Regions from separate parts of the Pseudomonas hamedanensis genome, predicted to be linked through region 1. Evidence: predicted binding sites of a transcription regulator. Region 1 holds the regulator's gene; each other region holds the start of a gene.

Region 1 (7,265 bases):
CTGGTCGATCGCAACCAGGGCGGGCAATTGCTCGCGCGGATCAAGGGCGTGCGCAAGAAGCTCTCGCAGGATCTGGGCTTCCTGATGCCGACCGTGCACATCCGCGACAACCTCGACCTGGCGCCAAGCGCCTATCGCCTGACGCTGATGGGTGTGATCCTGGCCGAAGCCGAAATTTATCCAGACCGAGAATTGGCGATCAACCCGGGGCAGGTCTACGGCACGCTCAACGGCATCAACGCCAAAGATCCGGCTTTCGGACTGGAGGCGGTGTGGATCGAAATCAGCCAGCGCGCCCAGGCGCAATCGCTCGGCTACACCGTGGTCGACGCCAGCACCGTGGTCGCCACGCACTTGAACCAGATTCTGTACAAGCACTCCAGTGAGCTGATCGGCCACGAAGAAGTGCAGCAACTCATGCAGTTGCTGGCCAAAAGCTCGCCGAAACTGGCTGAAGAGCTGGTGCCGGGCGTGGTCTCTCTGTCGCAGTTGCTCAAAGTGCTGCAAGCGCTGCTCGCTGAGCACGTGCCGGTGCGCGACATTCGCAGCATCGCCGAAGCCATCGCCAACAACGCCGCCAAGAGTCAAGATACCGCCGCGTTGGTGGCCGCTGTACGGGTTGGCGTATCCCGCGCCATCGTCCAAAGCATTGTAGGCACTGAGTCCGAGCTGCCTGTGATCACATTGGAACCAAGGTTGGAACAGATATTGCTCAATAGTCTGCAGAAGGCAGGACAAGGCTCGGAAGAGGGCGTTCTGCTGGAGCCAAGCATGGCCGAGAAGCTGCAACGTTCGCTCATCGAAGCGGCGCAGCGTCAGGAAATGCAAGGGCAGCCGGTGATCCTGTTGGTCGCCGGCCCGATACGCGCGATGCTCTCGCGTTTTGGCCGCCTCGCCGTCCCCGGACTGCATGTGCTGGCCTACCAGGAAATACCGGACAACAAGCAAGTGACCATCGTTGCGACAGTAGGGCCCAACGGCTGAGGTAGTGGTTTATGCAAGTTAAGCGTTTTTTCGCCGCCGATATGCGTCAGGCCATGAAGCTGGTTCGTGATGAGCTGGGCGCTGATGCCGCCATCATTGGCAACCGCCGCATTGCCGGCGGCGTCGAGCTGACGGCGGCGCTGGATTACAAACTCTCGGCACTGACGCCGCGGGTGCCGAACATGGAACTCGAAGACGAGTTGCGCAAGACCCAGTCGCGCATCGTCACCGCCCAGGCCGAATTGAGCATGCGCGGCGAAGCCGACGGCAACACCAATCGTCAGTTGTTCGCCGGGCTGCCTTTGACGGCGGGCCTGCCGCTGACCGCTGCCGAGCCGTTGAGCGAGCCGACCTACGCCGCACCGGCGCGTCCTGCTCCGGCGCCTGCGCAAGCCTCCGCCGGGGTTGATCCTCGTGCGCTGGATTCGATGCGTTTCGAATTGAACAGCCTGCGCGAGTTGATGGAAGTGCAGCTCGGCACGCTGGCCTGGAATCAGCTGCAAGGCAGCCGTCCGGCCCAGGCCAATCTGTATCGCCGCTTGCAACGCATCGGTCTGTCCGGTCCGTTGTCCCGCGACTTGCTGGCAATGATCACCGATATCGAAGAACCGCGTCAGGCCTGGCGCATGCTGCTGGCGCACCTGGCACGGATGATTGCCGTGCCGGAAGTCGAGCCGCTGGAAGAGGGCGGGGTGATTGCGATGGTCGGCCCTGCCGGCATGGGCAAGACCACCACGCTGGCCAAACTCGCCGCACGCTACGTGCTCAAGTACGGCGCGCAGAACGTCGCGCTGGTGAGCATGGACAGCTTCCGTATCGGTGCGCAGGAACAACTGAAAACCCTCGGCCGCATTCTCAATGTACCGGTGACCCACGTCGATCCGGGTCAGTCGCTGGTTCAGGCTTTGGATCCATTGCTGCGCAAACGCGTGGTTTTGATCGATACTGCAGGTCTGCAAGCCAGTGATCCGGCGTTGCGCATGCAGCTTGAGAGCCTGGCCGGGCGTGGTATTCGCTCAAAAAATTATCTGGTATTGGCAACCACCAGCCAGAAACAGGTTCTAACGGCCGCTTATCACAGCTACAAGCGTTGCGGGCTGGCCGGCTGCATTCTGACTAAACTGGATGAAACGGCCAGTCTTGGTGAAGTGTTGAGCCTGGCGATCAGTCATGAATTGCCGGTCGCGTACCTGACCGATGGCCCACGGATTCCGGATGATCTGCATCTGCCGCGCCGTCATCAATTGGTCAGCCGTGCCGTCAGCGTGCAAATGCAGGAAGAACCCAGCGAAGAAGCCATGGCTGACATGTTCGCTGATATCTATCACAGCCCGACCAAGCAGGTTGGCTGAGGTAATCATGAACAGTTTTTGTACCTACATCGATGGTCTGCCACGCATTGTTCCGATCGGGAACGCGCAGCCAGTAATGTGGCCTCCGTCTATGCAAGACAAGGTAAAGAAATAACATGGGCAGCATGCATCCCGTACAGGTGATCGCGGTGACCGGCGGCAAAGGTGGCGTCGGCAAGACTAACGTGTCAGTGAACTTGTCGCTGGCGCTGGCAGAGCTTGGCCGTCGGGTCATGCTGCTGGACGCCGACCTGGGCCTGGCGAACGTCGACGTCCTGCTGGGGCTGACACCCAAGCGCACGCTGGCCGATGTGATCGAAGGCCGTTGCGAACTGCGCGACGTGCTGTTGCAGGGCCCGGGCGGGATCCGCATCGTGCCGGCCGCTTCCGGCACCCAGAGCATGGTGCACCTGAGCCCGGCGCAACATGCCGGCCTGATTCAGGCGTTCAGCGACATTGGCGACAATCTCGACGTGCTGGTGATCGACACCGCAGCCGGTATCGGTGACTCGGTCGTCAGTTTCGTCCGCGCCGCCCAGGAAGTGTTGCTGGTGGTCTGCGACGAGCCGACCTCGATCACCGACGCCTACGCACTGATCAAATTACTCAACCGCGATTACGGCATGAACCGCTTCCGCGTCCTGGCCAACATGGCGCAGAGCCCGCAGGAAGGGCGCAACCTGTTCGCCAAGTTGACCAAGGTCACGGACCGCTTCCTTGACGTCGCCCTACAATACGTCGGCGCCGTACCTTATGACGAAAGCGTGCGCAAGGCCGTGCAGAAGCAGCGTGCGGTCTATGAAGCGTTTCCGCGTTCCAAGTGCGCCCTGGCTTTCAAGGCGATTGCGCAGAAAGTCGACACCTGGCCGTTGCCGGCCAACCCGCGAGGCCACCTCGAATTTTTCGTCGAGCGCCTCGTGCAGCAAACCGCAGGGCCCGTGTTATGACCGCCAGTGGCATGAATCTGTACAAGAAGTCGGCGCGTGACGCGCAGTACGAGTTGATCGAGCGTTACGCGCCACTGGTCAAACGCATCGCCTACCACTTGCTGGCGCGATTGCCGGCCAGTGTTCAGGTGGAAGACCTGATCCAGGCCGGGATGATCGGCCTGCTTGAAGTCTCGACCAAATACGACGCCAGCAAGGGCGCCAGTTTCGAAACGTACGCGGGCATTCGAATCCGCGGCGCGATGCTCGACGAAGTGCGCAAAGGGGACTGGGCGCCACGCTCGGTTCACCGCAATACCCGTATGGTCAGCGACGCGATTCGCTCAATTGAAGCTAAAACCGGCCGTGATGCTAAAGATCACGAGGTTGCGGCCGAACTCCAATTGAGTCTCGACGATTATTACGGGATTTTGAATGACACCTTGGGCAGCCGCCTGTTCAGTTTCGACGACCTCTTGCAGGACGGCGAACACGAAGGGCTGCATGAGGATGGCGCCAGTGCTCATATGGAGCCGTCACGCGATCTGGAAGATGAACGCTTCCAGGCGGCGCTGGCGGACGCGATTGCCAATTTGCCGGAGCGTGAGCGACTGGTGTTGGCGCTGTACTACGACGAAGAGCTGAACCTCAAGGAGATCGGTGAAGTCCTTGGCGTCAGTGAATCGCGGGTCAGCCAGTTACACAGCCAGTGCGCGGCCCGTTTGCGGGGGCGTTTAGGGGAGTGGCGAGCGCGCTGAAGGCAGTGTGGGGACACTGCGAAACGAGGCTGGTGCGGTGATGAGCGGCGCCGGTCTCGATCCGTTGTGTTCCAGACAAACTTCGAGTGCTACGCCGATTGATTGAAGTGGCGCGTCCAGGTGCTGGGCGCGTTTAAGACTGCTTGGAGGTCGAATTGAACAAAGACATGAAAATCCTCATCGTTGATGACTTCTCAACGATGCGGCGGATCATCAAGAACCTGCTGCGCGATCTTGGGTTCACCAACACCGTCGAGGCCGACGATGGCACCACCGCCATTCCGGTGCTCAACAGCGGCAGCATCGACTTTCTGGTAACGGACTGGAACATGCCGGGCATGACCGGTATCGACCTGCTGCGTCACGTGCGTGCCGATGAAAAACTCAAGCATCTCCCCGTGTTGATGGTGACTGCTGAAGCCAAGCGCGAGCAGATCATCGAGGCCGCTCAGGCCGGCGTGAACGGTTACGTGGTCAAACCTTTCACGGCTCAGGCGCTGAAAGACAAAATCGAGAAGATTTTCGAACGCATCGGCTGATGAATGCGCGGGGGAGCTATGGAGCATAACGAATCTTCACAGGGCGATTTTGAATCGACCCTGAAAAAACACGCGGTCGAACTGGTCGAAAGCCTTGAAAAAGGCAGGTTCGGCGACGCGGTGCAACTGATCCATGAGCTCAATCAGACCCGTGACCGCGGCCTGTATCAGGAAGTGGGCAAGCTCACACGTGAACTGCACAGTGCGATCGTCAATTTCCAGATTGATCCGCACATGCCGCAGGCCGAGGAAGTGTCGCAAATCACCGACGCCACCGAACGCCTGGGCTACGTGGTCAAACTGACGGAGGCCGCGGCCAACCGCACCATGGATCTGGTGGAAAGCGCCACGCCGGTGGTCAACAGTCTGGCGGATGAAGCGCAGACGTTGAGTGCCGATTGGGGGCGCTTCATGCGTCGCGAGGTCGGGGCTGAAGAGTTCCGCGAACTGGCGCGCCGGGTCGACGGTTTTCTGTCACGCAGCAGCACGGACAACCGTGCGGTGTCGAGCAATCTCAACGACATCCTGCTGGCCCAGGATTACCAGGACCTCACCGGTCAGGTGATCAAGCGCGTGACCCAACTGGTCACCGAAGTCGAAAGCAATCTGCTCAAACTCGTGCTCATGGCCAGTCAGGTTGACCGCTTTGCGGGCATCGAACATGACCGCGCCGCAATGCTCGCCGAAAAAGATCCACAAAAACATCTCTCGCAGGGTGAAGGTCCGCAGATTCATGCCGATAAACGAGAAGACGTTGTGTCCGGTCAGGACGATGTGGACGATTTGCTATCCAGTCTTGGATTTTGATGTTTTAGGTTTTTAGACCTGTTAGGAGCACCCCATTAATGAGCTTCGGCGCCGATGAAGAGATCCTTCAGGATTTCCTGGTTGAGGCCGGCGAGATTCTTGAGCAACTGTCCGAACAACTGGTCGAGCTGGAAAGCCGTCCGGATGATGCAGATCTGCTCAATGCAATTTTTCGCGGTTTCCACACTGTAAAAGGGGGCGCCGGCTTCCTTCAGCTCAATGAGCTGGTGGAGTGCTGTCACATCGCCGAAAACGTGTTCGACATCCTGCGCAAGGGTGAGCGTCGCGTTGATGCAGAACTGATGGACGTTGTACTCGAAGCACTGGACGCGGTGAACAGCATGTTCAGCGAAGTCCGTGAGCGCGCACCGATTACTGCCGCAACGCCAGAATTGTTGGCCGCGCTGGCACGTCTGGCCGAGCCGCAAACGGCCGATGAAGCCCCGGCTTCGCCGGTGGCCGAGATGATCGAAGAACTGGTCGTCGAAGGCGACTCGGGCGACATCACCGACAACGAATTCGAACAACTGCTGGACTCGCTAAATGCCGTCAAGGCCCAGGCCGAGGCACCGGCGGCTGTTGTTGCGCCGGTTGCTGCGCAAGCGGCCAGCGATGAGATCACCGATGCCGAGTTCGAATCGCTGCTTGATCAACTGCACGGCAAAGGCCAGTTCGCCGTCGATGCGGTGGCCCCGGCGGCGGCTCCGGCAGCACCTGCCAAGGGCGACAGCTCGGACATCACCGATGACGAATTCGAAGCACTGCTCGATCAGTTGCACGGCAAGGGCAACTTCGCCGTCGACGCGCTGGAATCGGCGATTGCCTCGGCGCCTGCGCCTGCCGCACCGAAAGCCGCGGCTGCCGGCAGCGATCTGATCAGCGATCACGAATTCGAATCGCTGCTCGACGAATTACACGGCAAAGGCAAGTTTGACGCCGCGGCTGCGACTGCCGGCTCCGCGTCGACCGTCGCCGCGCCGGCTGCCAAAGCACCGGCTGCTGCCGCTGCTGTGCCAAAACCTGCCGCCAAGCCTGAGCCGAAGGCCGAAGCGCCGAAGCCGGCCGCTGCTGCCCCGGCTCCGGCCCGTGCTCCTGCGACACCGCCGCCGGAAAAACCGGCCAGCGAAGCCGAAACCACCGTGCGCGTCGATACCGCGCGTCTCGACGAAATCATGAACATGGTCGGCGAGCTGGTACTGGTGCGTAACCGTCTGGTGCGCCTGGGCCTCAACAGCGGCGACGAAGCCATGTCCAAAGCCGTGTCGAACCTCGACGTGGTCACCGCTGACCTGCAGACCGCCGTGATGAAGACGCGGATGCAGCCAATCAAGAAGGTCTTTGGGCGCTTCCCGCGTCTGGTTCGCGACCTCGCGCGTCAGCTGAAAAAAGAGATCAACCTGGAGCTGGTCGGTGAAGAAACCGACCTCGACAAAAACCTTGTCGAGGCCCTGGCCGACCCGCTGGTCCACTTGGTGCGCAACGCCGTCGACCACGGCATCGAGTCGCCGGAAGAACGCGAAGCGTCGGGCAAGGCCCGTGGCGGTCGTGTGGTGCTGGCGGCCGAGCAGGAAGGCGACCATATTCTGCTGTCGATCTCCGACGACGGCAAAGGCATGGACCCGAACGTGCTGCGTTCAATCGCGGTAAAACGCGGCGTGATGGACAAGGACGCGGCCGATCGCCTGAGCGATACCGAGTGCTACAACCTGATTTTCGCCCCGGGTTTCTCCACCAAGACCGAGATCTCCGACGTGTCCGGCCGTGGTGTCGGCATGGACGTGGTGAAGACCAAGATTTCCCAGCTCAACGGTTCGATCAACATCTACTCGACCAAGGGCCAGGGCTCGAAGATCGTCATCAAGGTGCCGCTGACCCTGGCGATCATGCCGACGCTGATGG
Region 2 (7,265 bases), 1.2 Mb from region 1:
GCTGCGGATTGCTCAGGTCCAGGGCCGAGCAATCGAGCCACGCCAGATAGGTGCCTTGCGGCACATTCAGGGTCACGCCCGGCAGGCGGCTGCGCACCGCGTCCACCAGCCAGTCACGGTTGGCCTGCAGATAGGTTTTAAGCGCCGCAAGCCACGGCCCGGCTTCGCTGTAAGCCACGCGGGTGGCTTCCATGCCCAGTGGATTGACGCTGTCGACCATGCCGCAACGGGCATGGTTGACGCGTTCGCGCAGGGCGGCGTCCTGAATGATCATGAACGAAGTTTTCAGGCCGGCGATGTTGTAGGCCTTGCTCGCCGACATCAGGGTGATCGTGCGCCGGGCAATCTCCGGGCTCAGCGACGCAGTAGGAATGTGCACGCGCCCGTCGAAACACAGCTCGGCGTGGATTTCGTCGGAGATGATCCACGCGTCCTGCGCCACGCAAATGTCGGCTACCGCTTGCAGTTCCTCGCGGCCGAACACCTTGCCGATCGGGTTGTGCGGGTTGCTCAGCAGCAGCGCGCCGCCACCGTTCAGCGATTCGCGCAGCACATCCAGTGGCGTGGCATAGGTGCCATCGGCCTGCGCCAGGAATTGCAGTTCAACCTTGTTCAGGCCCCAATGCCCCGGCGCGTGGCGCAGCGGCGGGTAGTTCGGTACCTGCACCACGACATTCTGCGGCGCCTGCACCAGCGCCTTGAGCGCCATGTTGAAACCGGACTCGACGCCGGGCAGGAAGATCAGTTCTTGTGGCTTGACCTGCCAGGCGTATTTGTTCCAGAGATCGGCGACGATCGCTTCACGCAGGTTGTCCTGAGCCACGCTGTAACCGAGCAACGGGTGCAGCAGACGCTGTTGCAAGGCTTCGATCACCACCGGCGGCGCGGCGAAATCCATGTCAGCGACCCACATCGGCAGCACATCGGCCGGGTAGCGGCTCCACTTGGTGCTGCCGGTGTGGTGGCGGTCGAACAGCTGATCAAAATCGAAAGTCATGCGCGGTCTCGTGAAGGCGGGATATTCATGGGCGCCATGATAAGCCCATGACCCTGCCGGAGCGAGCCTGCCGGTTCCATGGCGGCGGGGGCAATGTGATTCTCGATTTTTCGGCCTTTGGTGACGCGCAATTCAGCCGGTCCGCCCGACGATGCAGGGTGGATGCCCTCAGAATCCCAGCGGGTACTGAACCACCACATAGAGACGGTCAATATCATCGCCAGCCTGCGCCTCGTTGCCGCGATGGGAAACATGCGAGAGCTGGACCGACAAGTCCTTTGCCGCCCCCGACTGAACGATGTATTTCACATCGATATCGCGCTCCCAGTGCTTGCCGTCTTTGCCTTGCTGCGGCTGGTACTCGCCACTGTCGGCATCAAACGGGTTGTAGGCGCCGCCCTTGGGCGCGTGGGTGCCGTCGATGTGACTGCCGGCGACGTAACGGGTCATGAAGGTGAGACCGGGGAGGCCAAAGGTGCCGAAATTGAGGTCGTAGCGCGCCTGCCAGGAGCGCTCGTTGGCACCGTTGAAGTCAGCGTATTTGATTGAGTTGGCGAGGTAGATCGAGTCGCCACCGACGAAATCGAACGGCGTATCGCCATGGATACGTTGCCAGCCGAGCATCACCGCGTGCGGGCCGAAGGCGTATTTGCCAGACAGGCTGACAGCGGTGTTGTCGATTGCACCGGCCAGGGCTTGTCCGGTATCGCGGGTGTGGTAGAGGTTGGCATCGATCAGCAGACCCGATTGTTTGAAGTGCAGGTTGCCGTAGTACTGGTGCCAGGTGTCGGTCAATTCGGCGGCGTAAAGTGCGCCGCCCAGCGGACGGTCTGCAAACAGGTCGGCGCCGATAAAACTGATCGCGCCGTGCTCGGTGCTGGCGCCGTAACCGTAAAAATCGCCTTTGCCCGAAGCGCTGTCCTGGTTCTTGAACGCAGTGAAGTGCCCGGCCTGCAAATTGACGTTGTCGATCTCCTGGCTGCTCAGCAGAAAACCGCTGGCGTACTCCGGTTGCAGGCGTTTGTCCGAGGTATCGAATACCGGGGTTTCCACGGTCATTTCGCCAAAGGCGAGGGTAGTGCGCGAGGCCTTGAGCTTCAGCGCACCACCGGCGCTGGCGTAATTGCTCGCGCTGCGCCCGTCGCTGTCGACCGGCAGCAACCCGGTCCCCGAATGACCTTTGCCGCCGTCCAGCTTCAGGCCGGAAAAAGCGTGTGCATCGAGGCCGAATCCAAGCGTACCGGCAGTGAAACCGGATGAGAAAGTTCCGATAAAGCCTTGTGCCCACTCTTGTTTATAGCTTTTTCCGCTGGCTGAGGGCGAGCGGTAGTCGTTGTTCAAATAAAAGTTGCGACTGAGCACTTCGCCGCTGGCATCGTCGAAAAAGCCGCTGGCGTGCGCGGTTGCGTTCACCCCGCAGAACAGCGCCAGCAGAGTGAGGTGCATGGAGACACGGTCGATCATGATCAGTGGCCAGCGGCAGTGGAGATGACCGCGATGATCGAGCAATGGCAGGCGAGGGGATTGAGCGGATGTGCTGACTTGACTCCATCATGCCCACGCAGGGATTTTGTCTGAATTGAGATGAGCATCCCGACGCAGAACCCAGTGTGGGAGCGAGCCTGCTCGCGAAGACGGTGTGTCAGGCAACGGAAATGTTGGCTGACACAATGCAGTCGCGAGCAAGCATCACTCCCGCAGTCCGGGTCAGACGCGGAACTGACGCAGGAGGCCGTTGAGTTGTTCGCTCAGTTGGCCCAGGCGCACGCTGGCGGCGCTCGATTGCTCCGCGGCGATGGCCGTGCTGTGGGAAAGTCCGGCGGCCTGGGTGACGTTCTGGTTGATGTCCTCGACCACGTGCGCCTGTTGCAGGGTGGCGCTGGCAATCGAAGCATTCAAGCCATTGAGGTTACGCAACGCCTGACCGATGGCATTGAGGCTCGCACCGGCAAGTCCGGCCTGTTCGATGGTCAGTTGCGAGGCTTTGCTGCTGTCGCCGATCACCTTCACGGCGGCCTCGGAATGACTCTGCAGGCGCTCGATCATCGACTGGATCTCGGCGGTCGACTTTTGCGTACGCTGCGCCAACAAGCGCACTTCGTCCGCCACTACGGCAAAACCGCGACCTTGCTCGCCGGCCCGCGCGGCTTCGATCGCGGCGTTGAGCGCCAGCAGGTTGGTCTGTTCGGCAATCGAGCGAATCACCTCCAGCACACTGCCGATCTGGGTGCTTTCAGCGGCCAGGGTGCGAATCACTTCAACCGCTTGATCGATGGTGCCGGACAGCTTGTCGATCTGCTGCAAGCTGCCATCGATATTGATCTGGCCCTGTTGCGCCTGCGCTTCGGCATCGCGCATTTCCGCAGCAGCGTGCTCGGCGTTTTTGGCCACATCCTGCACGCCATAGGTCACTTCGTTGATCGCCGTGGCGACCAACTCCATTTGCTGCGATTGCTGCTGGCTGCGTTGCTGGGCCTGGGAGGCATCGTTGCCCAGTTCGCTGGAGGACTGGCCCAGCGCGCTGGCCGACACTTGCAGTTCGCCGATGACCCGACGCAGCTTGGCGGTAAAGGCATTGAAGTGATGGGCCAGTTCCGTGACCTCGTCCTTGCCATGGGTATCGAGGCTGCGCGTCAGGTCGCTTTCACCGCTGGCGATGTTGGCCATGGCGTTCACGGTTTCCTGTAGCGGACGGACAATGCTGCGCGCAATCAGAATCACCAGCAGCGCCATGATCAGCGCAATCGCCAGGCCGATGGCCGAAGCCTTGATCATCTGATCCTGAAACTCTGCCTGCACGTCATCCACATATACCCCGGACCCGATCACCCAGCCCCACGGTTCGAACAACTTGACGTAGGACGTCTTCGCCACCGGGTCGGTGGCGCCCGGTTTCGGCCAACGGTAGTTGACCATGCCAGCGCCCTTGGCCTTGGCGATGGCGACCATTTCGTTGAACACCGCAAAGCCGTCCGGGTCGCGAATCGCCGAAAGATTCTGGCCTTCGAGTTTGGGATTGGTCGGGTGCATGACCATCACGGGGGTGAGGTCGTTGATCCAGAAGTAATCGCTCTGGTCGTAGCGCAAGCCACGGATCGCGGTCAGCGCCTGTGTCTGCGCGGCTTCCTTGCTCAGGGTGCCGGCGGTTTGCAGGCCGTGGTAGTAGGTCAGCAAACCGCTGGCGGTCTGCACCACATGTTCGGTTTTCTGGGCTTTGGCGTGATACAGGTCTTCGTGGATCTGCTTGAGCATTAACACGCCCAAGGTCAATAACATGACCACCGCCACAATCAAGATGAGCCACAAGCGTCGGCTGATCGACACACTGCGCAAGCTGTTCATAACGCTGTCACTCCGGATTCTTGTTCTTGTAATAAACAACCGCGAGCATCCAATCAGCTTTTGCCGATCAGGCATACGCGACCCAAGTCGTATAACGCCGCAGCGCTATTAAGGCTTGTCTGTTAGGATTTCGGCCCCGCGCGTGAAAACCTGAATGCAAATTGATATTTCACGGAATTTTTACCGTTTCGTGTGGATCCTGTGCGCGCGGAATCGGTACAGCTTTTTCAAGCTACGCTGAACGCAGTGAACGTAAAAAAATACTATCGGGGCATGCCGGCGTGCATCGCTCTCTGGGGGATTGATGGATCTTTGGACCGCCTTGCAGGCATTGATACTGGGAGTTGTAGAAGGGCTGACGGAGTTTTTGCCCATTTCGAGTACCGGACACCAGATCATCGTCGCTGACTTGCTGAACTTCGGCGGCGAACGGGCCATGGCCTTCAACATCATTATTCAGCTCGGCGCGATTCTCGCGGTGGTCTGGGAGTTTCGCCGCAAGATTTTCGATGTGGTGGTAGGGCTGCCGACTCAGCCGGGCGCTCGGCGTTTCACCGCCAACCTGCTGATCGCCTTTTTGCCGGCGGTGGTGCTGGGTGTGATTTTCGCCGACCTGATCCACGAATACCTGTTCAACCCGATTACAGTGGCGGCGGCGCTGGTCGTCGGTGGGGTCATCATGCTGTGGGCGGAGAAGCGTCAGCATGAGGTGCATGCCGAAACGGTCGACGAGATCACCTGGCAGGACGCACTGAAAGTCGGTTTTGCCCAATGCCTGGCAATGATTCCCGGCACTTCGCGCTCCGGCTCGACGATCATCGGCGGGCTGCTGTTCGGCCTGTCGCGCAAGACCGCGACCGAGTTCTCGTTCTTCCTCGCGATGCCCACCATGGTCGGCGCGGCGGTGTATTCCGGCTACAAATATCGCGAGTTGTTCGTGCCGGCGGACTTTCCGGTGTTTGCCATAGGTTTCGTCACCGCGTTCATCTTCGCGATGATCGCCGTGCGTGGCCTGCTCAAGTTCATCGCCAACCACAGCTATGCGGCGTTTGCCTGGTACCGGATCGTGTTCGGCCTGGTGATACTCGCCACTTGGCAGTTCGGCTGGGTGGACTGGACGGCGGTCAAGCCATGAGCGATTCCCGTGGGCGTCGCCCTGAGGGCCGACCTTCCAGTGGCAACATTCAGCACCTGAAACTCAAACTGCTGGTGTTGCTGGGGGTTTGTGCCTTGCCGTTGTTCGGCTCAGTGTCGATGTGGCTGCGGGGGATTTCCCTGCTGCCCCTCGCGGCGTACGGGATCGTCAGCGTGCTGGCGTTTTTCCTGTACTGGGCCGACAAACGCAAGGCGCGCGCCGACGCCTGGCGCACCCCGGAAAACATCCTGCATGCGGTGGAACTGGCCGGCGGCTGGCCCGGCGCACTGATCGCACAGCAGGTATTTCGGCACAAGACGCGCAAGGTGTCGTTTCAGATTCTGTTCTGGGTGATTGTGCTGCTGCATCAGGTGTTCTGGATTGACCAGTTATTCCTCGGTTCCAGCCTGTTGACCCTGTTCTGATTAAGCATACAAAGCCCCTGTAGATACTCTGTTTACGGTCAAGCTTTTTGGAGGTGTTTACCGCTAAAAAGCTTGGTCGTATCGAAGTCTTCGCCAGCCTGCATGCAGGCCCAGAGTCCGGTCAGATATTTGCGCATGACTGCGACGATAGCCTGCATCTTTCTCTTTCCTCGAGCCACTAACGCTTCGTAAAACGCTTTCACGTTCGGGTCGCAACGTATGGCGGTCAGCGCAGGCATGTACATTGCTGAGCGCAAATAGGCATTGCCGCCCTTACTTATCCGGCCGGGCTTATCAATGCTGGTTCCTGATTGCGTAAGCCGGACATCGAGCCCCGCGTGGCGGCTGACCTGCGCTGACTTGAGCGTCACCGGTAAAGTAGTCAGCTCAGCCAGCGCCGCAAATACAGAAATCTCACCCATTCCCGGGGCGGCGATACTCTGTTTACGGTCAAGCTTTTTGGAGGTGTTTACCGCTAAAAAGCTTGGTCGTATCGAAGTCTTCGCCAGCCTGCATGCAGGCCCAGAGTCCGGTCAGATATTTGCGCATGACTGCGACGATAGCCTGCATCTTTCTCTTTCCTCGAGCCACTAACGCTTCGTAAAACGCTTTCACGTTCGGGTCGCAACGTATGGCGGTCAGCGCAGGCATGTACATTGCTGAGCGCAAATAGGCATTGCCGCCCTTACTTATCCGGCCGGGCTTATCAATGCTGGTTCCTGATTGCGTAAGCCGGACATCGAGCCCCGCGTGGCGGCTGACCTGCGCTGACTTGAGCGTCACCGGTAAAGTAGTCAGCTCAGCCAGCGCCGCAAATACAGAAATCTCACCCATTCCCGGGGCGGCGATCATGTGCCCGAACTGGGCGCTCAAGGTTGGGCAGTTGTCGATCAATGCCCGACCCGCAAGTCGGAAACGCTCGATTCTTTTGTCAAAGGCCTTGATGGCTTCCTCTTCGTCTTCAATCAGCATCAGAAGAGTTGTTTGAGTGGCTTTGAGCGCATGCAGCTCGTTCTTGGCGCGGGTGCGATGACACGTCAAACGATTGATGTGTCGGCCAATAGCGCGCAGCTCAAGCTGTATTGAAGTGGGCGGCGTCCACAACCTTGGGCTCATTCGTTCGCCGTATTCAGCTAATAACTGGGCATCGATCGCGTCCGTTTTGCTGTTTTTCAGCATCAGCTTTGCAAAGTTGTGAAAACTCTTCGGATTGATAACCGAGACTGGCAAACCCGCCGCAGCGAGCTCCATGGCCAAGTCCAGGTAGTAGATGCCGGTGGCTTCCATCACCACTGATAGAGGCTTGAGTTCAAGCAACTTGCTGACAGCGGCCTTACGACCCGCCGGCGTCTGCTCGATATTGCAC
Region 3 (7,265 bases), 2.7 Mb from region 1:
CCGCTGGACTGCGTAGCAGGCCCTGCTTTTGCGCAAGAAAAGGTGCCGCTTCGCGCCCCAGCGGGAGCAAGCTCTCTCGCCACAGAAGCTTTTCAGGCATGAAAAAAGGGCAGTCCTGCGAGGGACTGCCCTTTTTTGTTGGTCGCTGCGACTCACATGTCGTCTTTGTCGAACCGGCGCGCTTCACGCTGCAACTGATAGACGAAGCGCTCAACGTTGCGCGCAGCCTGACCACTGATGTTGTGGAAACGCAGGCCGGCGAAGGTGATGTTGAGTTTTTCTTCGAAATGCAGGTAACGCAGCTCGACGGAGATGGGTTGGTTGCCGAACAGCGGCGGGGCGATCAGGCGATCGTAGACCTGGCCCAGTTGCAGGCGGTCAGTGATGTCGCCTTCGAAACGAAACTTGCAACCGGTCGCGGAAATATCCAGCAGCTTGCCATGGAGAGGGGTCTTGAGCTTTTCGCCGCCCAGTTCAACGCTGACCAGATCGGTCAGTTTCAACGCTGCGCGAAAGGCATTGCGCCGCTGGTGGTAGACCACTTCGGTGGGCAGTGCGCCGGTGTAGAAACGGTCACCGTCTGACTCTTCGATATTCAGCGTGCCGGTGCATTCCCAGGCGATGCGCACACCGTCGTGAAAACCTTCGACCTTGAACGGCTCGCCGGCCTGCAGAAAGCGTTCGCCGTCACGCGGGATCATCTCATCGAGCGCGATCGAGGCGGTGTCACGGTCAACCTTGATCAAGTAACTCTGAAAGCGCTGGCTGCGCTCGTGGAAGGTGATGATCAGCGGATCATGGCTGTCTTGCAGCTGGCGCAGGTTGCTGGAGATTTCCAGTGGCGTGGTGAGCACCTTCGGAGGCTGCGGAGCATCATCCGCGCTTAGGGTGTTGGACACGGTTCTTCAATCTCCAGACAAAATAAGACTACGACTGGCCAGTATTTTGCCAGTATGTTTCGCAGGTTGATAGTGCGTGGCCACCGAATGGCTCATGCCTGGCTGAGCGTACGCGGCTTGATCGGCTTGGCGAAGGTTCCGCTGGCGTCATACAGCGCTGGCGGCTCGCCGCCGGTGAGGATTTTCAGTTGGTTGGCCGTGGAGGCCTGCTGGATCTGGATCGACTGGCCATTTTTGACGTTGGCCGCCTGGCACTGCGCGATCAGAGCGGTCAGTGCGTCGCCTTGCTTGAGCAACTGTTCGCCAAGGCTTGACTGGCTGGCCAGTTGCGCAAGACCTGTGCGATCCGTCGGCAGGTTGAGGCTGGCGAGGATTTCGCTGCGCTTGCGGCCATGCTGTTCAAGCAGAATGATCAAGGCCTGTTTGGTCGCCAGAATTTCTTCCAGCAGCGGCATGTCACGACCGTGCAAAGCGAGGGACTCGGTTTGCAGCAACTCCAGCAATTGTTGCGCTGGAGCAAAGTCGTCGTTGATCAATTGCAATAAATTAGTGTCGTGCATGGCTGGCCTTGGGGTTTAAGCGTCCAAAAGCCTGGCGCCGGCAAAAGCCTAGCGCTGGGCTTCGAAGTTGAGCAGTTTGCTGGCTACACGGTTGCTGTCGACTTTATAGCTGCCATCGGCAATCGCGGCTTTCAACTCGGCCACACGGGCTTTATCGACAGCAGGCTGATCGCGCAGCTTGTCAGTGACCTTCTGCAACTGTTGAGCCTCATTGCTGAGGTGTACCGATTCCCCGCTTTTTGCGGTACTGGCCGTTTCGGCCTGGGTATTCAGCGGCGCGGAGGGGCTGTTTTCAGCGCTTTCCTTGGCGTTGCTGGTACGTGTATTGCCGGTAAGTGGCGAGGAACTGTTCAAACGGTTGAAATCGATAACCATGATAAAAAACCTCTGGGAATTTGGACGCTTGCCATGTTTTCGGCTATCCCCTGGAAAACTTTAGGCACATTTATGCAATGAGCCTTGCCTGCGCCGGCGCGTGTTCTGCTGCGGCACAGTTTAGGGAACAGCCGGGGTCAGCGCCAGTTTTCTACATTGCCACTTCCACTTGGCCGGGCGCGGTGACTTGCGCCTTGATGACCCGCTGGGAGTTGAGGTTTTTCACCCGGATCTGTTCTTTCAGGCCGCCGTTGGCCAGCGCTTCGCCGGGCATCCGCACGGCCAATGTGCCGCTGCGGGCGGTAATGACGACTTGATCACCCTTGCGGATGACTTCGGCCTGTTCGAGATGGACCAGCGTAATCACCTGATCGGCGACCGTTGGTCGGGTCAATTTTTGTCCGATCGCTTCGTCCACCGACGTCAAAAAACCTTGATTGATCACGCTGACGTCGCGCTCGCGCAGGGTGACATCCTGCGGCTCGATAATCCCGGCGCGCTTGAGCGGGCGGGTGGTGGTGACAATCTCGCGAAACAGGCGGACTTGAGCGGGCACGAACACGGTCCAGGGCGAACTGCCTTCGCAGCGAACCTTGACGGTGACGCGGCCCAGAGGGCGTGCCGGACTCTCCAGGGACGCTGTCAATTCCTTGTCGCACATGGGCATGCGCAGCCGCGGATCGAGCTGGTTGACTTCGATTTCGTAGCGGCCTTCGGTTTGACTGGTAGCCAGATAGTCTTCTACGGTGAATTCAAGAAAGCCCTGAGTCACGCCGATAAGCATATCAGGCAAGGTAACCGCATCAGCATTGGCAGGACTGCCGGCAAATACGCAAAAAACGGCGGACACCGCGCAAAGCCCTTTGCAAAGGGAGGATGTCAGGCGTCGGGAAAATGTCGTTTGAGCGTTCATACAGGTTAAAAAGCAAGCGCCGTGCCGTTTAGCAATAAATGTGCGTCGCAACAACACTTGGCGTTGGTGTAGGAGTCTGGGCATGGCTGGTGTAATGGATTCGGTGAACCAGCGCACGCAACTGGTAGGGCAGAATCGCCTGGAGCTGTTGTTGTTCCGTCTCGACGGCCAGCAGCTCTACGGGATCAACGTGTTCAAGGTTCGGGAAGTGCTGCAATGCCCGTCACTGACGTTGATGCCCAAATCCAGTCCTGTCGTGTGCGGGGTGGCGAATATTCGGGGGGCGACCATTCCGATTCTGGATCTGGCGATGGCGACTGGCTCCGGTGCGTTGAAAGACAAGAAAAATCCGTTCGTGATCATCACGGAGTACAACACCAAGACCCAGGGTTTCCTGGTCCGCTCGGTGGAGCGCATCGTCAACATGAACTGGGAAGAGATCCATCCACCACCCAAGGGCACGGGGCGCGATCATTACCTGACCGCTGTGACCCGGGTGGACAACCAGTTAGTCGAAATCATCGACGTCGAGAAGGTGCTGGCCGAAGTCGCGCCGACGCCGGAAGCGATCTCGGTGGGCGTGGTCGACGTCGAGACCCAGACCAAGGCGTTGTCACTGCGGGTGCTGACGGTCGATGACTCGTCGGTGGCGCGCAAGCAGGTCACGCGTTGCCTGCAGACGATCGGTGTCGAAGTGGTGGCGCTGAACGACGGCAAGCAGGCGCTGGATTACCTGCGCAAGCTGGTCGATGAAGGCAAGAAGCCGGAAGAAGAGTTCCTGATGATGATTTCCGACATCGAGATGCCGGAGATGGACGGGTACACCCTGACGGCGGAAATCCGCGGCGACGCACGCATGCAAAAACTTCATATCATCCTGCATACTTCGTTGTCGGGGGTATTCAATCAGGCGATGGTCAAGAAAGTCGGTGCTGATGACTTCCTGGCCAAATTCCGTCCTGATGACCTCGCATCCCGGGTAGTCGACCGGATCAAAGCAGCAGATATCAGCTAGGGGCCTTTTGTCCCTGGCGATCAACACGATTTAAGAGGCGGCATCATTGTCTACGGGTAATTTGGATTTTGAACAGTTCCGGGTCTTCCTGGAAAAAGCCTGTGGCATTCTGCTCGGTGAAAACAAGCAGTACCTGGTCTCGAGCCGTCTCAACAAACTGATGGAGCAGCAAGGCATCAAGTCCCTGGGTGAGCTGGTTCAGCGCATCCAGACCCAGCCGCGCAGCGGTTTGCGCGAGCAGGTGGTCGATGCCATGACGACCAACGAAACCCTGTGGTTTCGTGACACCTATCCGTTTGAAGTCTTGAAGAACAAGGTACTGCCTGAAGCGATCAAGGCCAGCCCCAACCAGCGTCTGCGGATCTGGTCGGCGGCGTGCTCGTCAGGTCAGGAACCCTATTCGCTGTCGATGTCGATCGACGAGTTCGAGCGCAGCAACCTCGGTCAGCTGAAAATGGGTGTGCAGATCGTTGCCACCGATCTGTCCGGCCTCATGCTCAACAACTGCAAGACCGGCGAGTACGACAGCCTGGCGATCGGCCGTGGTCTGTCGCCCGAACGGCTGCAACGCTACTTCGATCCGAAAGGGCCGGGGCGCTGGGTCGTCAAGGCGCCGATCAAGAGCCGCGTGGAGTTTCGCTCGTTCAACCTGCTCGACAGCTACGCGGCGTTGGGCAAGTTCGACATCGTGTTCTGCCGCAACGTGCTGATCTACTTCTCTGCCGAAGTGAAGAAAGACATCCTGTTGCGTATTCACAGCACGTTGAAGCCGGGTGGGTATCTGTTCCTTGGCGCTTCGGAGGCGCTGAACGGTTTGCCGGATCATTACCAGATGGTCCAGTGCAGCCCGGGGATTATTTACCAGGCGAAATAACCGGTTCGCGGCGACACAAAAAACGGCAGTCCTTTTAGGCTGCCGTTTTTTTGCGCCTGAATATTCTCTTCGAAACGCCACTAATCCCCTGTAGGAGTGAGCCTGCTCGCGATTGCGGTCTATCAGACAACACATCAGCGACTGACACACGGCTATCGCGAGCAGGCTCACTCCTACAATGGATCTGTGGTGGGAGGGAGAACGGGGGCAAGCGGCAGAAAAGCGGCATCCGGCGGAAACCGGTTGCCGCTTTTCTGGCATTGCCGCTTTGCCCGTTCGACGCAAAGCCCCGGAATACGGGGCTTTGTCCGTTTGGCACGGCGCTTGCTAAAGCTCAGTTACGAAAAACCGGTCACCTGAAGGTTCCCGACATGAGCATCAGCTTCGACAAAGCGCTCGGCATTCACGAAAAAGCACTGGGCTTCCGCGCCCAGCGTGCCGAAGTGCTGGCCAACAACATCGCCAACGCCGATACCCCGAACTACAAGGCGCGTGACCTGGATTTCTCCAAAGTGCTCGAAGCACAGACCGAGAAGACCAAGACCGGCGGCCACTTTGCCCTGAACATGACCAACAGCCGTCACATCGAGGCTGAAGGCTTGGGCAATGGCGACGAATCGCTGATGTATCGCACGCCGATGCAGCCTTCGATCGACCAGAACACCGTGGACGCTCAACTGGAACAGTCGAACTACGCGGAAAACGCCGTCGGCTTCCAGGCCAGCTTCACGCTGCTCAACAGCAAATTCAAAGGGCTGGTGTCAGCCCTGCGCGGAGAATAATTCATGTCCCTGTCCAGCGTTTTCAACATTGCCGGCAGCGGCATGAGCGCCCAGACCACGCGTCTGAACACCGTCGCATCGAACATCGCCAACGCCGAGACGGTCTCGTCGAGCATCGACCAGACCTACCGCGCCCGTCACCCGGTGTTCGCCACCATGTTCCAGGGCGGCCAGGCTGGCGGCAGCAATTCGCTGTTCCAGAACCAGGACGCGGCCGGTCAGGGCGTGCAAGTGCTCGGTGTGGTCGAAGACGACAGCAACCTCGAAGCGCGTTACGAGCCGAACCATCCGGCGGCTGACGCCAAAGGCTACGTCTACTACCCGAACGTCAACGTGGTGGAAGAAATGGCTGACATGATTTCCGCGAGCCGTTCGTTCCAGACCAACGCCGAAATGATGAACACCGCCAAGACCATGATGCAGAAGGTACTGACCCTCGGTCAGTAATAAGGGGCGACTGCCATGAGCGTTACCGATACCACCAGCTCCCTGAGCATGAATGACATCCTGGCGAACTCGTCGAAAAAGACCAGTTCGACCACCGATGGCATTGCCTCGGCGACCAACAGCAGCACCGGCGGGCAAGCGCTGGGCAAGGACGCGTTCCTGCAGTTGCTGGTGACCCAGCTGAAAAACCAGAACCCGCTCGATCCGCAGGACAACAGCGCATTCGTTGCACAGTTGGCGCAGTTCAGCAGCCTCGAAGGCATCACCACGTTGAACTCCACCGTGAGTGGCCTTGCCGGCAACTACAACTCGTCGCAGGCGCTGCAAGCGTCGTCGCTGGTCGGTCGCAACGTGATCGTGCAAACCAATACCGCGCAACTCGACGATCCGAGCAAAGGCCTGACCGGTTCGGTCAACGTGCCATCGTCCATCGCGGGCGGCACCGTGACCATCACCGACAAGGATGGTAAAGCTGTCCGCACTATCGATCTGGGCAGTCGCGCTGCTGGCAGTGCCAGCTTCACCTGGGACGGCAAGGACACCGCCGGCACCGTGGTGCCCGTCGGGACTTACACCTTCAAGGCGAGCGCGCCGATCAACGGCACCGCGACGGACCTGGCGACTTACCTGCCAGCGACCGTCAACAGCGTGACGATCAGCCAGACCGGTGGCGAGCTGATGCTCAACCTGGCTGGCAAGGGCACCGTTGCCCTGTCCAAAGTACAAACCATTGGTATATAGAGCCGACTAACCCGGCATAAAGGAGTGGAATATGTCTTTCAATATCGGCCTTAGCGGTCTCTATGCAGCCAACAAGCAACTGGACGTGACCGGCAACAACATCGCCAACGTCGCGACCGCCGGGTTCAAATCCTCCCGCGCAGAATTCGAAGACGTGTACTCGTCGACTCGCCTGGGCAGCGGCAGCAAAGTGATCGGCAACGGCGTGCGCCTGGCCAACGTTTCCCAGCAGTTCACCCAGGGTGACATCAACAACACCGGCAACGTGTTGGACATGGGCATCAACGGTTCCGGTTTCTTCACCATGAGCAACAATGGCTCGATCTCGTACACCCGTGCCGGTACGTTCAAGGTCGACAACGCCGGTTACATCACCAACACCGACTACACCTCGCGTCTGCAGGGTTACGGTGTGGATGCCAACGGCAAGATCATCAACGGCGTGTTGACTGATCTCAAGATCGATACTTCGAACCTGGCGCCGAAGTCGACTTCGGCGGTGACTTCGAGCATCAACCTGAACTCCTCGGCCCCCGTGATTGTTGATACCGGCGCTACTGCCGTGAAGTTCGACCCGTCGAAGCCTGAGACTTACACCAAGTCGTTCAGCACACCGATCTATGACACTCAGGGTAACTCCCACGTCATGGATCAGTACG
Region 4 (7,265 bases), 1.2 Mb from region 1:
GTTGCAGCGGGCGCTGCCCAGCAGCAGGGCGGCGACGTAGGTCTGTTCGACGCTCAGTTCGCTGGTCAGAAAGGCCAGGTCATCGCGCACCGGGCGCTGTTGCAACTGCAATTCAGTGGCGCTGCGATACAGCTGATGCAGTTCGAACCACACCTGTTCAGGCGGTGAGCTGTACAACTGCGTGGCGCGCACCAATTGTCCCTTGAGCGCATGAGCGGCGCGTTGCAGCGCGGTGCTGACCAGTGCCGCGCGGTCCTTGCTGTACTTGGGCGCGATGCGCAGGACGATCTGTTTGTAGCCGATCGCCAGATGGCCTTGCAGTGCCTGACACAGGTTGCTGACCTTGCGCGAGCGCTCATCGAGCATGATCGCCTGGTGCAGAAAGTGCCGTTCCAGATGCTGGCAGACGAAATACACCTCGGGCCGCAACAGCTCCAGCAGTTGCAGACGATTATCGCTGGGCGTTAGCAAAACGTTGAGTTCGCCCAGGCCTTGATAGAGCAGGCGGGCGGTTTCGCCGATGTTGGCCTTGGGCAGGCCGGCGATCCAGCGCTTGAGGTCGCGCGGGCTGGCGTCGCAAAACGACAGACGCGATTGGGTAGGAGTAGGAGCACGCAACTGGGGGGAGGATATGGTCTGGCTCATGCCAAAAACCATAGCAGCAAATACAGCACTTTGCGGAAGCAGCGCTGGCTGCTTCCGCAAAGGTTGTCACACTTTTGGCAGTGCCAGACCCTGGCCCATCTGCACCGGCGAACCAGCCACCAGCCCTTCAGCCCACTGCACCTGATCCGGGCCGAACAGTACGATCGCCGTCGAACCCAGCTTGAAGCGCCCCAGTTCAGCACCTTTTTCCAGATGAATCGGTGCGCGGGCGGCTTCGTCGTAGCGGAAGGTTTTCAGTTCGCGCTTGGGTGGCGTGACCAGACCGGCCCATACGGTTTCGATCGAAGCGACGATCATCGCGCCGACCAGCACCACAGCCATCGGCCCGCGCTCGGTGTCGAAGATGCACGCCACACGCTCGTTGCGGGCGAACAGTTCCGGGACGTTTTCGGCGGTGGTCTGGTTGACCGAGAAAATCCGCCCCGGGATGTAGACCATTTCGCGCAAGGTGCCGGCCAGCGGCATGTGCACGCGGTGGTAATCCTTCGGCGACAGGTAAATGGTGGCGAAGTCGCCGCCCATGAACGGCGCGGCGTTGGCCGCATCACCACCGAGCAGCTCCAGCACGCTGAAGCTGTGGCCCTTGGCCTGGAATACGCGACCGTGTTCGATCGGACCGAGCTGGCTGACCGCACCGTCGGCCGGGCTGAGAATCGCGCCTGGGGTTTCGTCCAGTGGACGCGCGCCGTCTTTCAACGCGCGGGTGAAGAAGGCGTTGAAGTGCTCGTAGGCGGTCAGGTCTTCGACCAGCGCCTGGGACATGTCCACCTGATAGCGCTTGGCGAACCATTGGGTGAAGGCATTTTTGAACCAGCGCACGCGGCACTCGGCAATGCAGCCGGCCAGACGCGACAGCAGGTGGTGCGGCAGCAGGTACTGGCTGAGGATAAACAGACGCTCTTTCATTAGTTGTCCTTGGAAGCTTGAATCTCGACAGGCGTGTCGGGGTGGTTGCCCCATTCGCCCCATGAACCGGCGTAGCCCTTGACCCGCGGATACCCGAGGGATTTGGCCACCAGATAAGTGAAGCCCGACCGGTGATGGGTCTGGCAGTGGGTAATGATTTCCTTGTCCTTGGTGATCCCGAGCTGTTCGAGGATCTGTGGCATGTCCTTGCGAATGCGTAGCTGATGGGTCTGGTCCATCCCAGCAGTCCATTCGAAATTGACCGCGCCGGGGATATGTCCGCCCTTGGCAGCGAGGACCTTCTCACCGGAATATTCCAGCGGCCCGCGCGCGTCCCAGATCGCCAGATCGGCGGCGCCGAGACGGCTTTGCAAGTATTCGCGGGTGGCGGTCGGCTCATCGTGCAGCGTCAGCGATACCGGGCCGCCAACGGCCGCCGGCACCTGGATCGACATCGGCATGCCTGCGGCCAGCCATGCCGGCAGGCCACCGTCCAGATAGTGGTAGTTGTCGTGACCGATCACGTCGAGCAGCCAGATAAAGCGTCCGGCCCAGCCGCCGCCCTCGTCGTCATACACCACGTAGACCGCGTCCTGGCGATGGCCCAGCTCGCCGAACAGCGCTTCCAGATCGGCTTTGGCCGGCAGCAGCCCCGGCGCCGGCGGCTGGCCGAGCTGGGTACGTTTCGGGTCGACAAAGCGTGCGCCGGGCAAATGACCTTCGCTATAGCGGGCTGCGCTGGTCAGGTCCACCAGAATCAGGTCGTCAGACTCGAGACGCGGGAGCAGGTCGCTCGGCTCGATGACGAGCGGCAAGCCAGAGAAGTCAGACATGTGAGGTCTCCAGAGCACAAAGGGGAGGATTGTAGCGCAGCCTCATCGGCCACGGCTGCTAAAGCTGTGCAGGGCTTTTTCGATGCACTGCGCGGTTTTGCCGAAGGCTTGCACGGTGATCTCGGCGAACGGCCCGCCATCCTGATCGGCGACAACGATCAGGATCACCCGACCGTTGTTGACCAGCGAACGCAGAAACAGATGCTCGCCACGAAACAGCGTGCGCAGGCTCGGCGGCAGCAGCGCGGAAAACTGCGCGTTGTTCTCAGGGGTGATCCGCACTTGCGCCTGCTGGGCGAGCAGGCGTTGCAGGACCTTGCTTTGGCTGACGATAAAACTCAGCGCCGCGGCTTCTTTTGGCAGGCCGGCGGCCTGCTGCACGCGCAGCGTCGAATGGGTGCGATCAGCCATCAGCACCATCACCCGGCGCATGCCGCTGGCCACCAGTGCGTCACGTGCGGCGACGGTCAGGCTCATGGCGTTGGTGAAACGGCTGGGTTCGGCCAGCAGTTCGGCGCATTGCCGACGCCACTGGCCCAAGTCTTCGGCGTTCGGCGCTGCCGCCGGTAACATTCCGGCGGGCAAGCGCCGGGTGCCCCACGGCCACAGCAGCGCTACCGCTGGATGCCAGAGATCGGGCATGGCGTGATGACGGGCACTGTTCGCGGCCTGCTGGTGCAGTTGTTGCTGCACCTCGTCCATCGGCATCTGCAAATAAAGGCTGGTCAGGTATTGCCAGCGCGCGCTGTGCGGACAGTCCCAGGCCTGTTGCGCCGACAGTGCCAGGCCGTTTGCCAGCAGCACGGTATTGGCCGGCTGATTGAGCCAGCGACGCAGGGTCGGGTCTTCGTCGAGGCGATTTTGCTGGCGCAGCGGATGCTCGCTGTCGCGGGCAATGCGCAGCACTTTGACCAGCTCGCGCTGCTCACCAAGCAGCAATTTGTAGCCTTGCTGAACCCAGATCGGCAGGTGCCAAGCTTCCACCAGCGCCGCCGCGATGCTCAGCAGGCGCACGCCGAACAGTTGCTTCTCGACGGCCTGTGCCGGTTCACCCTTGTGGATAACCCGCAGTTCCCATTCTTCGAGCAGCCGGGGAAAGGTCAGCGCCAGCGGCCACAACGGCGAAAGAAACAGCAGGCTGCCCCAATGGATGTCCTGCCACAGCCGCGCCAGGCGACTGGCGAAAAAACCGTTGGCCTGTTGCGTCGCGTGCTGGCTGATCATTTGCAGCTGGCGCAGGGCCTTGGGGATCTGCATGTGCGGTGCGGCGGGCAGGCGCGCCAGCAGTTCTTCGGTGCGGGCCAGGCCCAGGCGATTGATCGCGACCTCAAGGTTTTCCGCCGGCGCAGCCATGGCGCCGTGGGTGTGACGATTCGCCTCACGGATGATGCTCAAGGCCAGCGCGGGGCTGTCCTGCATCAGGTCGGCGATGTCGCGCAGCGAGCTGCGATTGTCACGGATCGCCCGGCAGACTTTGTCGTGTGCCTCTTGCGGCACGGGCAGGGGGACGCTGTCGAGCAGCTTGACCCAGCCGGCGATGGTGGTCGGAATTGCGGATGGGACGTTCGTTTCATTAGCCATGTCTGGACGAGATCTTCACTGACTGTAGACGCGCCCGGCATGGGCTAAATTGGCTTTTCGCCTGAACTGGCTATAGTCTGGCGCAGTTTTGCCGATAAGTAGAAGAAGAGATTTTTTAACTTCCGAATATGACCTTGAACCCGACTTAAGTAAGTACCTTCTACCTATGGCTAAAATTATCGGCATCATCGTCGTATTCGCGAGCGTGCTCGGCGGATACGTGCTCTCCCACGGCAAGATTGCCGCCCTGATCCAGCCCTTCGAGGTGTTGATCATCGGCGGTGCGGCCCTTGGCGCGTTCCTCCAGGCCAACCCTGGTTATATGACGATGCACGTGCTCAAGAAATCCCTGAGCATGTTCAGCTCGCGCTTCAGCCACACCTTCTACCTGGAAGTGCTCGGCCTGATCTACGAGATCCTCAACAAGAGCCGCCGCGAAGGCATGATGGCTATCGAAGGCGACATCGAAGATGCCGCCGCGAGCCCGATCTTCGCCAAGTACCCGGCGGTGCTCAAGGATGAACGCATGACCGCGTTCGTCTGCGATTACCTGCGCATCATGTCCTCCGGCAACATGGCTCCGCACGAACTCGAAGGCCTGTTCGACATGGAGTTGTACAGCCTGAAGGAAGACCTCGAACACCCATCGCACGCGGTCAACGGTATCGCTGACGGCATGCCCGGTTTCGGTATCGTCGCGGCGGTACTCGGTATCGTGGTGACCATGGCATCGCTGGGCGAAGGTGACCAAGCGTCGATTGGTCTGCACGTCGGTGCGGCACTGGTCGGTACGTTCTTCGGTATTCTCGCGGCGTACGGTTTCTTCGGCCCGCTGGCGCACTCCCTGGCCCACGATGCCAAGGAAGAACTCAACGTCTACGAAGCCATCAAGGCCTCGCTGGTGGCTTCGGCGTCCGGCATGCCGCCGTCGCTGGCGGTCGAGTTCGGGCGCAAGGTTCTGTATCCGGCCCACCGTCCGAGCTTCGCCGAGCTGGAACAAGCGGTTCGCGGTCGTTAAGACATGGAAAATAATCAGCCGATCATAGTCAAGCGCGTCAAGCGCATTGCCGGCGGGCACCACGGCGGAGCCTGGAAAATCGCCTTCGCCGACTTTGCGACGGCGATGATGGCGTTCTTTCTGGTGTTGTGGCTGCTCTCCACCGCGACGCCGGAGCAGAAGATCGCCATCGCCGGTTACTTCAAGGACCCGGTCGGTTTCTCCGAAAGCGGCACGCCGTATATCATCGACCTGGGCGGTACGCCAACCCTGGCCCCGGAAAACACCCTCAACCCGGAAGTGAAGTCGCAGCCGCAACCGGACAAGGTCACGGTCGATACCGAACAGGTTGAAGGCATGGCCGAGCAGGTTGAGAAGGAGCGGCTGGAGTTGTTGCTGCAAGAACTGCAGAACAAGGTCGACGAGAACCCGCAGTTGCAGAAGTTCAAGGATCAGATCCTCTTCGAAATCACGCCGAACGGCTTGCGCATCCAGATCATGGATGCCGAAAACCGGCCGATGTTCGACTCCGGCTCCGCACGCCTGAAACCGTACTTCGAAGACATTCTGCTGGCCATGGCCGACACCATCAAAGCGGTGCCGAACAAGATCAGCATCAGCGGCCACACCGACGCCAAGCCGTACATTGGCACGGGCGATTACGGCAACTGGGAACTGTCGGCCAACCGCGCCAACGCCGCTCGGCGTGCCTTGGTCGCCGGCAGTTATCCCGATGCGCAGGTGGCGCGAGTGGTCGGTTACGCCTCGTCGGCATTGTTCGACCGGGACAACCCGTTCAACCCGGTCAACCGCCGTATCGACATCGTCGTGCTGACCAAGAAAGCCCAGGCGGCCATCGAAGGTGCGCAAGGTGCTGACGCGGCGAAGCCTGCCGATCAGAGTCAGAACGGCGCTGCTCCGGCAGCTCCGGTCGACCCGAACGCGCTGCCGGCGGACAAGCAGCCAGTGCCGGCTCACGAGTTGCGTGAACGCTTGAATCTGTTCGATGACGCCGCGCCTAAACCTGCTGACCCGGGCGCGGCGGCGCCAGCGCCGAAGCAGTGATCAAAAAAAACCGACAGCGATGTCGGTTTTTTTTTGCCTGATCAGCGGGCACCCCTCACGGGGCTTTTCAAAAGTGAGGAGATTCTAGAACCCGCGGCGAATCCGGTTTTTCAGCTGTTCATGAAACATCTCCGCGTTGCGCTTGTAAGCTCCCTTCACCGACTCGCTGATTGAATCCAGGGCCATCGACCGCTTGTTCGACACCTCCTCGCGATACGCCTCGATAAAGAAATTCAGATCGCTGGCCGTGCTCAGCTTTGGCCACTTGTCCAGATAGATCGGCAGTTCAGCCGGCCCGGTTTTGAACGTACAGATCCGTCGGTTGCTAATGGTCGCCTCACCAATTTCAAACGGCACCCACCACGACAACGCCGTTTTCTCTGAAACCACTGCCAGCAAATGCGTGCATTCGGTGATGTTGCGGGTGATCACCCCGGTGATGTCGTCGGTGGTCTGCGATTCCGGATCCAGCACGTCGAGGTACGTCTTGATGTTGGCTTGGGTCAGGCGCGTATTGATGTTGATCGCATGGGCGCGATCCATGTGGCGGTAGCTGATAAATACGGGCATCAGAAGTGTCCTTTCAGAGCGAGTTCGCGGTAATAGGCGCCGAGGGCGGTGAGACGGCAGCCGGTGGCGTTGAGCGCGGCGTAGTACATGTGCTCGGCGTCGACCGGTTCGATCAGGCTGTGGCGGTTGCATTTCTGCAACTGAGCGAAAATTTCGCCGTGCGCCGGGTCGAAGGTCGCTTCGGTAGGTTCATAGCTTCGGTCCAGCGCGAAGACTGACTCGGCCTCGGCGAACCAGTCGGGCAGTTTGCGCAGGATTTCCTTGGGGATCAGCGGCGAGACTTCACGCAGGGAAATGAACTGCGAAACGTTGGTCTTGAACACCGGGCGCTGTTCCCAGGCGTCGAGGGCGTTATCGACGAAGGAGTACAGGCTGCCGGGAGTGATCTTGCCGAGGATGTTCGCGGCGCCGCCGTGCAACGCCTGCAAAAGCAGGCCGGTAAACACGCCGTGCTGCGCGCCCTCCAGCGCCGGCTGCTCTTTCTTGCAGGCGGTCAGAATCGTCATGCCTTCGCAGACCGTGCTGCTTTCACTGCGCAAGGCGCGCACCTCGCCGGCCGAGCCGCTTTGGCAGCAGTCGAGAATGATCACTTTGTTTTTGATGCGCGTGGCTTTGCTGGCCCAATTGAGGACGTCGCTGATACGGAC

What was found. Region 1 encodes FliA, which starts transcription of late flagellar genes. Its sites were predicted from a motif close to CTAAAGTTTNNNNNNNNNNNGCCGNTAA; they were not measured.
Region 2: the regulator FliA is predicted to act here: its motif matches at 4,467-4,494, upstream of HU739_RS04750 (methyl-accepting chemotaxis protein).
Region 3: the regulator FliA is predicted to act here: its motif matches at 1,871-1,898, upstream of flgM (flagellar biosynthesis anti-sigma factor FlgM).
Region 4: the regulator FliA is predicted to act here: its motif matches at 4,057-4,084, upstream of motA (flagellar motor stator protein MotA).

What each region holds. Positions count from the first base shown of each region.
Region 1 is NZ_CP077091.1:2,281,498-2,288,762, reverse strand. It holds gene flhA (flagellar biosynthesis protein FlhA) at 1-984, shown strand, start outside; gene flhF (flagellar biosynthesis protein FlhF) at 996-2,336, shown strand; gene fleN (flagellar synthesis regulator FleN) at 2,453-3,283, shown strand; gene fliA (RNA polymerase sigma factor FliA) at 3,280-4,020, shown strand; gene HU739_RS09805 (chemotaxis response regulator CheY) at 4,188-4,559, shown strand; gene HU739_RS09800 (protein phosphatase CheZ) at 4,578-5,366, shown strand; gene HU739_RS09795 (chemotaxis protein CheA) at 5,405-7,265, shown strand, end outside.
Region 2 is NZ_CP077091.1:1,097,899-1,105,163, reverse strand. It holds gene HU739_RS04760 (MalY/PatB family protein) at 1-997, opposite strand, end outside; gene HU739_RS04755 (OprD family porin) at 1,166-2,461, opposite strand; gene HU739_RS04750 (methyl-accepting chemotaxis protein) at 2,705-4,339, opposite strand; gene HU739_RS04745 (undecaprenyl-diphosphate phosphatase) at 4,644-5,474, shown strand; gene HU739_RS04740 (DUF1294 domain-containing protein) at 5,471-5,899, shown strand; partial or broken gene HU739_RS04735 (transposase) at 5,938-6,336, opposite strand; gene HU739_RS04730 (IS110 family RNA-guided transposase) at 6,350-7,265, opposite strand, start outside.
Region 3 is NZ_CP077091.1:5,011,982-5,019,246, reverse strand. It holds gene HU739_RS21915 (flagellar brake protein) at 153-899, opposite strand; gene HU739_RS21910 (flagella synthesis protein FlgN) at 992-1,459, opposite strand; gene flgM (flagellar biosynthesis anti-sigma factor FlgM) at 1,508-1,834, opposite strand; gene flgA (flagellar basal body P-ring formation chaperone FlgA) at 1,986-2,747, opposite strand; gene HU739_RS21895 (chemotaxis protein CheV) at 2,830-3,762, shown strand; gene cheR (protein-glutamate O-methyltransferase CheR) at 3,809-4,636, shown strand; gene flgB (flagellar basal body rod protein FlgB) at 5,008-5,418, shown strand; gene flgC (flagellar basal body rod protein FlgC) at 5,422-5,865, shown strand; gene flgD (flagellar hook assembly protein FlgD) at 5,881-6,606, shown strand; gene flgE (flagellar hook protein FlgE) at 6,638-7,265, shown strand, end outside.
Region 4 is NZ_CP077091.1:3,471,078-3,478,342, reverse strand. It holds gene HU739_RS15035 (molecular chaperone) at 1-645, opposite strand, end outside; gene asd (archaetidylserine decarboxylase) at 712-1,572, opposite strand; gene rhdA (thiosulfate sulfurtransferase) at 1,572-2,405, opposite strand; gene HU739_RS15020 (HDOD domain-containing protein) at 2,448-3,986, opposite strand; gene motA (flagellar motor stator protein MotA) at 4,153-5,004, shown strand; gene motB (flagellar motor protein MotB) at 5,008-6,048, shown strand; gene HU739_RS15005 (toll/interleukin-1 receptor domain-containing protein) at 6,133-6,618, opposite strand; gene HU739_RS15000 (caspase family protein) at 6,618-7,265, opposite strand, start outside.